2 regions of the Microbacterium sp. AG790 genome follow, and region 2 is predicted to be linked to the other one. Evidence: predicted binding sites of a transcription regulator. Region 2 holds the regulator's gene; the other holds the start of a gene.
What was found. Region 2 encodes LexA, which represses DNA repair genes until DNA is damaged. Its sites were predicted from a motif close to TCGAACANNTGTTCGA; they were not measured.
Positions count from the first base shown of each region.

Region 1: DEU37_RS01725 (HNH endonuclease signature motif containing protein) is a predicted target of LexA. The motif match lies at 1,425-1,440, and genes of this name have one in related genera.

Region 1 is NZ_RBWZ01000006.1:249,866-253,270, forward strand. It holds gene DEU37_RS01725 (HNH endonuclease signature motif containing protein) at 1-1,341, opposite strand, end outside; gene DEU37_RS01730 (MFS transporter) at 1,529-2,881, opposite strand; gene DEU37_RS01735 (MarR family winged helix-turn-helix transcriptional regulator) at 2,878-3,330, opposite strand.
Region 2 is NZ_RBWZ01000009.1:37,947-41,351, forward strand. It holds gene DEU37_RS09760 (histidinol-phosphate transaminase) at 1-473, opposite strand, end outside; gene DEU37_RS09765 (LysM peptidoglycan-binding domain-containing protein) at 508-888, opposite strand; gene lexA (transcriptional repressor LexA) at 1,199-1,864, shown strand; gene DEU37_RS09775 (hypothetical protein) at 1,867-2,874, shown strand; gene DEU37_RS09780 (methylenetetrahydrofolate reductase) at 2,885-3,405, opposite strand, start outside.

The DNA of each region.
Region 1 (3,405 bases), on a different contig from region 2:
GCCACCGAGATGGCGCACACGCCAGGCGGTGTGGTGTTTCATCGTGTGGTGGCGTCGGCAGAGGTGCGCCAGGTTCTCGTGTGCGGTCGCGCCGCCGTCTGCCGCTGCGGTCGTATGGTCGCGGTCGCATCCGTGGGCCGGCCGGGTGCAACCGGGCGCGCGGCACCGTTCGTCGCGCGCGGCGAGGTAGCGGGAGAGTTCCGCGCTGGGGCGATAGCGGTCGACGGCGACCGGGATGCCGGTGTGCGGATCGGTGAACACACGATCCCAGCCGGGCGCCAGTCCCGCGAGTCGGCGGGCGATCGCCGGGTCGATGGGGCCGTGACCTGCGAGCATGGCAGGTCCGCCCGCCGGGTCTCCGGCGAGGGTCAATGCGGGGACCGTCACCTGGATGCGGGCGCGGATGGCGTCCAGACCCGCGCCGGTGGCCGTCGTCGATGGTGCTGCGGTCAGCAGCAGGTCGCCGAAGACGTCGGCGCGAACCTGCGCGAGGGTGCGGCGCTGCGCGTCGGCGGATCGGCTGGTGACGATGGTGTCGGCATCGTCGCCTCGGGCTCGCCGGGGCTCGCCGCACGCCTCCTTGGAAGTGTCGGTGTCGGTGTCGGTGTCGGTGTCGGCATCGGTGTCGGTGTCGGTCCGGTCGACGATCGTCCGCGCGCGTGTCGTGAGCGAGTCGTAGATCGCGTACGCGATCGGCGCGGGCAGGTCGGCGATGAGTCTGGCCATGCCGTCGTCGAGGTCGAACAGGCGCACGGATCGCTCGTCCGCTGCCCGGTGCACGGCGTCGTCGAACGCCGCCGGGTCGATGGTCGCCGCGATGGCTTTCGCCGCTTGGGTCATTCGCGAGGGAGATTCCGTCCGTGCCGCCTCGAGCGCGAGGGTTTCGAAGCGGGCGCGATCCTCGCTTGTTCGCAGCACCGCGCCCGCTCGCGCGATGGCCCAGGCATGGCCGGCGTCGATCTCGCCGTCGGCCCATGACGCGTGGGTGCGAGGAAACAGCGTGGTCAGCAGATACGCCTCGGACATCCGTCGCTGCACGCCCCGGTCTGAGGCGCGCAGCGCCATGCCCAACTCCAGCGCCACTTCCCGAAGCGGCAGGTCCGCGTCGCTCGACCGGAGGGGTGAGCTGCCCCGCTGCTGAGCTTCTTGTCGCAGCAACGCGGTCCGATCCGCGACCAGTCCGACCGCGTCGGCCAGCAGTCGAGCTTCCTCGGCCTGGACTTCGGCTATCCGCCGCCGCGCATCCACCACATCGGCGACCAGCCGGTCCAGCGCCGGCCACAGCGTATCGAGCACGCGGCCGATGTCGGCCACGTCTTCCCGGTGCGCGCTCACGTGCATCATCCCCTCGCCCCGGACAGGCCGGAGGCGCAGAACCCGCATCAGGATCGGGGGGGATACGCGGGGCTTCTCTCCTTCAATAATAGAACAAAGATTCGAATATTGCAATGGACAATTCGCACACATCGTGATTCGCGACGGGGTGCGATGCATGATGGGTGGCGGCAGAGGCCGGTTCGTGGTGGTGCTACCGCCGTGTCGGATCGGGCAGCGAGATCGGCGTCGTTCCCGCCACCTCGTCGCTGAACTCCTCCGGGGTCACGATCGACAGGGGCCGGGTCTCGTCCAGCGAGAGGGCGAAGCGGCGCGACTCGTGGCGGTGCAGGCGCCCCGACCACAGCAGCCATCCGAAGCCGACGGCGAAGGCGACGAATGCCGCCGCGGCCCCGAGCAGGATGGCGGCACGCGCCCCGTATTCCGCGGCCACCCAGCCGACGATGGGAGCGCCGATCGGCGTGCCGCCCATGAGGATCGCCATGTACAGCGCGAGCACGCGCCCGCGCAGTGCCGGATCGGTCGTCGTCTGCACGTAGCCGTTCGCCGTCGTCAGCGTCGTGACCACCGAGAACCCGGTGAACATCAGCGTGATGGCGTACAGCCAGTAGTCCGGCATGAACGCCGAGACCGTTCCCGCGACCGCGAACATGCCGGTGCCCACGATCACGAGACGCATCCGCGCACGATCCCGCCGGGCGGCCAACAGGGCCCCGGCGAGTGAGCCTATGGCCAGGATCGAGCTCAGCAGCCCGTAGCCGTCGGCATCCCGTCCGAACTCGAGGGCCATCGTCGAGGCGAAGATGGGGAAGTTCATGCCGAAGGCGCCGAGCAGGAACACCATCACGAACGTCACGATGAGGTCGGGGCGGCTGCCGACGTAGCGGAAGCCGTCGGCCAGGCGCGACGCGCCGGGCGCGGTGATTCGCGGCACGAGCTCGTCGGAGCGGATCAGTCGCAGGGCCACGATCATCGCGAGGAACGTCACCGCGTTGACCAGGAAGACCCAGCCGGTGCCGACCGCGACGATGACGACGCCGGCGGCGGCGGGCCCGATCATCCGGGCGCCGTTGAAGGATGCCGCGTTCAGCGCGACCGCGTTCGAGGCGTTCTCGCGGTCGACGAGATCGGACACGAACGCCTGGCGCGTCGGGTTGTCGAAGGCGGCCACGAGGCCCAGCGCGAAGGCGAAGACGTACATGAGGGGCAGCGTCATGACGCCGCTGAGGATCAGGATGCCGATGGTCGCCCCGAGCACGAGCAGCGAGCTCTGCGTCACCATCAGCAGCCGTCGCCGTTCGAAGCGGTCGGCGACCCAGCCCGTCACGCTCACCAGCAGCAGGGGAGGCGCGAACTGCAACGCCATCGTCACGCCCATCGCCCCCGCGTCGTTGTGCGTGAGCTGCGTGAGCACGACCCAGCTGAGAGCTGTGGCCTGCATCCAGGCGCCGATGTTGGAGACCAGGGCGCCGATGAACCAGACGCGGTAGTTGAAGACCGAGAACGAGCGGAACATCGCGTTCGATGAGCGGGTGGACGAACTCATCGGGCGGCCACCTCCCGCATCAGCTCGGCGGCGGAGCGCAGCAGCTCGCGCTGCGACGCCGTCAACTCGGCCAGGGCGTCTTCGAGCCACGAGTCGCGGCGCCGGACGGTCTCCTCCACGACCGCGCGACCCGCGTCGGTGAGCGCGATGTTGACCTTGCGGCGGTCGTCGGCATCGGTCGTGCGCGTGAGGTAGCCCGATTCCTCCAGGCCGTTCACCGTGCGGTTCATCGACGGCGCCGACACGCGCTCCCGGTCGGCGAGTTCGCCGAGGGTGTGCTGCCCGTGCACCGACAGGGCGGCCAGCACGGCGAACTGCGCGTCGCTCATGGTGTCGACCGCCCGCTGGGAGCGAAGCCGTCGCGCCAGACGGAAGGTCGCCATGCGCAGATCTGCGGCGGGCGAGGACAGGTCGGGTGCGGCGGGTGCGGGCGTGCTGTCGGTGCTCATGCTGTTACTTAGCATAGCTCATTAGTCTTGCTAAGTATCACGTGGGCGGTGTCAGGCGGATGCCGCCGGATCGGA
Region 2 (3,405 bases):
GCCCGGTCGACCTGAGCGGACGCGTCTTCGGGGGCGAGTGTGTAGTCGACTCCGCGCGTCCCGCTCACGTACGTCGCGCCAGTGGCACGAGTGAGCAGCGGGTACATCGAGTAGGTCGGCGCGAATCCGAAGGCCGTCCGACCGGGGCCGGCGAACGCTTGCAGAAGGTGCTGCAAAACCTCATTGGATCCGTTCGCCGCCCAGATCTGCGCGGCCGACAGGCCATGACCCAGGTAGTCCGCGAAGCCCTCCCGCACGGCGGTGAACTCACGATCCGGATAGCGGTTCACCTCCCGGAGCGCACGGGCGATGCTGTCGAGGATGTCGTCCGCGACCGCTTCGGGCACCGGATGCGTGTTTTCGTTGACGTTCAGCGCGACGGGCAGCGGAGCCTGGGGAGCGCCGTAGGGCGTCAGGCCGCGCAGGTCGTCTCTGAGGGGAAGGTCATCGAGTCGAACGCTCACCCTCACCATCGTAGAGGTCGCCGTGATGAGCGGACGAGGCTGATCAGTGGCCGGCGGAGTACTCGGCCGGGATCGCGATGCTCTGTCCGGCGTCGAGGCTGCCCGAGTCCAAGGCGTTGAGTCGAACGATCGCGTCGACGGCGTCGCGCGGGTCGACGTCAGGTGCGACCGCGCGTGCGATCGACCAGAGCGTGTCGCCCGGCTGAACCGTGACGTGGGTGAACGTGACTCCCGAGGATCCCTCATTGGACGCCAGCGCGCCGCCGCCGGACACGATGCCGATACCGAGCGCGACGATGACGGGGATGGAGGCGAGGAAGGCGAGCACCCGGCGACCACGAACCGTCAGGCGCAGACGGGTGGCGGGGGCCGCCGCGATGACACGGCCGCGGGGCGAGGCGCCGAGGATGTCGATCGTGGTCATGGGTTCCTCCTTGAGACGTGTCCCGCGCCGCGGCGTCGGGGGTGAGAGCGTCACCTCGAAGATTCGAGTCGAGATTCGCATCCGCCTCTCGGCCGGGAGAGCCGGATGCGAATCTCTGTTCCGAATCTATCTTCGATAGTGTTCGAGTGTCAAGCGATACGGTTCTCGCAGATGAATCGAATCCGACACGCGCACGCGTGCCGTCCGACCGTGCGAAAACCGGATACGGTTTCGACAAGACGACCCCATCACCAACCTCCGACATTCGAAGGCTCTGCCTTCCGGGGACGCGATCGAAGGAGCGCGCGACATGGCCGAGAAGCCTCAGACACGCAGGCGGAAGAGCCTCAGCGACAAGCAGCTGAAGATCCTCGAGGTGATCCAGACCTCCATCGCGCGCCACGGCTACCCGCCGAGCATGCGCGAGATCGGCGATGCCGTGGGCCTGAAGTCGCTGTCCAGCGTCACCCACCAGCTCAACCAGCTGGAGCTGAGCGGCTACCTCCGCCGCGACGCCGGCAAGACGCGCGCGATGGAGGTCCTCATCGATCTGCCGGGTGCCGCCGCCGAGAATCCCGCCGACCTCGCTCCGGCCGTGGGCGATGCGGCACTGGTCCCCTTGGTCGGGCGCATCGCGGCGGGCGTGCCGATCACGGCAGACCAGCAGGTCGAGGAGATCTTCCCCCTCCCCCGCCAGCTCGTCGGCAAGGGCGACCTGTTCATGCTCAAGGTCAGCGGCGAGTCGATGATCGACGCCGCCATCTGCGACGGCGACTGGGTCGTCGTGAGATCGCAGCCGACCGCGGACAACGGCGACATCGTCGCGGCGATGCTCGACGGCGAAGCGACGGTGAAGACCTTCCGGCAGCGGGACGGCCACACGTGGCTGCTCCCCCGCAACTCCTCCTTCGAGCCCATCCTCGGCGACGACGCGGTGGTCCTCGGTCGCGTCGTGGCCGTCCTGCGCGCGATCTGATCATGTCGCGGGCGCGCGCCCTCGCATCGGCCGTCGCAATCGTCCTGGCCGTCGTCTGCCTCCCGTTGTCCATCCTGAGCGTCTGGGCGCGGGTGCAGCTGGTCGACGAAGACGCGTTCACCGCGACGCTTGCGCCGCTGGCCCGTTCGACCGCCGTCCAGGACACGCTGATCGCGGCATCCACCGACGCGGTCGACGCGAGGCTCGACGCCGAGGTCCTCACCGGCTCGATCGTCGACGGCATCATCGGGCTGGGCGTCGGCGACCGGGCGGCAGACGCATTGCGGCGGCTGCAAGCGCCCGCCGCCGCCGCCGTGCAGGGTCTCGTGCACGACACGATCGCCGGTGCGATCCGCTCCGACAGCTTCGGGGCACTGTGGGACCAGCTTCTTCGGCAGTCTCACCGCGCGCTGACACTCGCCGCGACCTCCGATGGCGCCGGCGTCGTGGTGCAGACCGAGGCCGGACTCGGCATCCAGGTCGGCGCCGTGGTGGCGGGCGTGAAGGAACATCTGAGCGCGCAGGGCGTGGCGTGGGCGACGCTCATCCCCTCCGTCGATCACGTCGTGATCATCGGCTCCGGAGACACCCTCGCCGCCGTTCGATCCGGGTATGCGCTCGGCCTGACGGCGGGATGGTGGATGCCGGTCGCCACCGCGATCCTGTTCCTCACCGGGATCGCGCTCGCTCGGCGACGCCTCGACGCCCTTCGGCGGGCCGCGCTCGCGGCGGCGGCGGGCCTCGGAGCGCTGCTGATCGCGGCCGCGGCGGGCCGGGCGGCCGTATCGTCCGCCGCAACCGGGACGGCGCTCACGCCGGCCGCGGCGGCCGCCGTCTACGACCAGCTGGTGTCGGCGGCGGTCGGCGCGGCCGGGGCAGCTCTGGCGATCGCTCTCGCCGTCGCCGCCGGAGCGTGGCTCGCCGGTCAGTCCGCGCGGGCGGCGGCTCTTCGCCGCGCGTGGAGTCGTTGGGGTCTTCGCCGCGCGGCGGCGGACGAGTCCTCCGACTGAGCGGACGGCGTCACGGGCTCGCTTCGGGGATCAGCTCTGCGGCGCGCAGCACGCCCAGAACGGTGTCGTGGTTGTTGAAGGCGTAGAGGTGGATGCCGTCGGCGCCGCCGGCGACAACGGACCGCGCGAGGTCGGCGGCATGGGCGAGGCCGACGGCGCGCTGCGCGGCGGCATCCGGAGCCGACTCGAGCGCCGCGGCGAGAGCGTCGGGGCGCGCATCCCCGGTGAGCTCGAGCACTCGGCGCAGTCGCCCCGGAGAGGTGATGGGCATGATCCCGGGCACGATCGGGATGACGACCCCGGCGGCGCGGGCGCGCTCGACGAAGTCGAGGTACTCGTCGGCGTGGAAGAAGAGCTGTGTCAGGGCGGACGTCGCCCCGGCGGCCTGTTTGGCCAGAAGTGCGTCGATGTCCTCGTAGCGGTGACGCGAACGCGGGTGACCGTTCGGGAACGCCGCGACGGCGATCTGGACGCGGTCGCCGTCGGTGACCTGCACGGCTCCCGGAAGCCCCGGGATCTCACGCTCGCGAT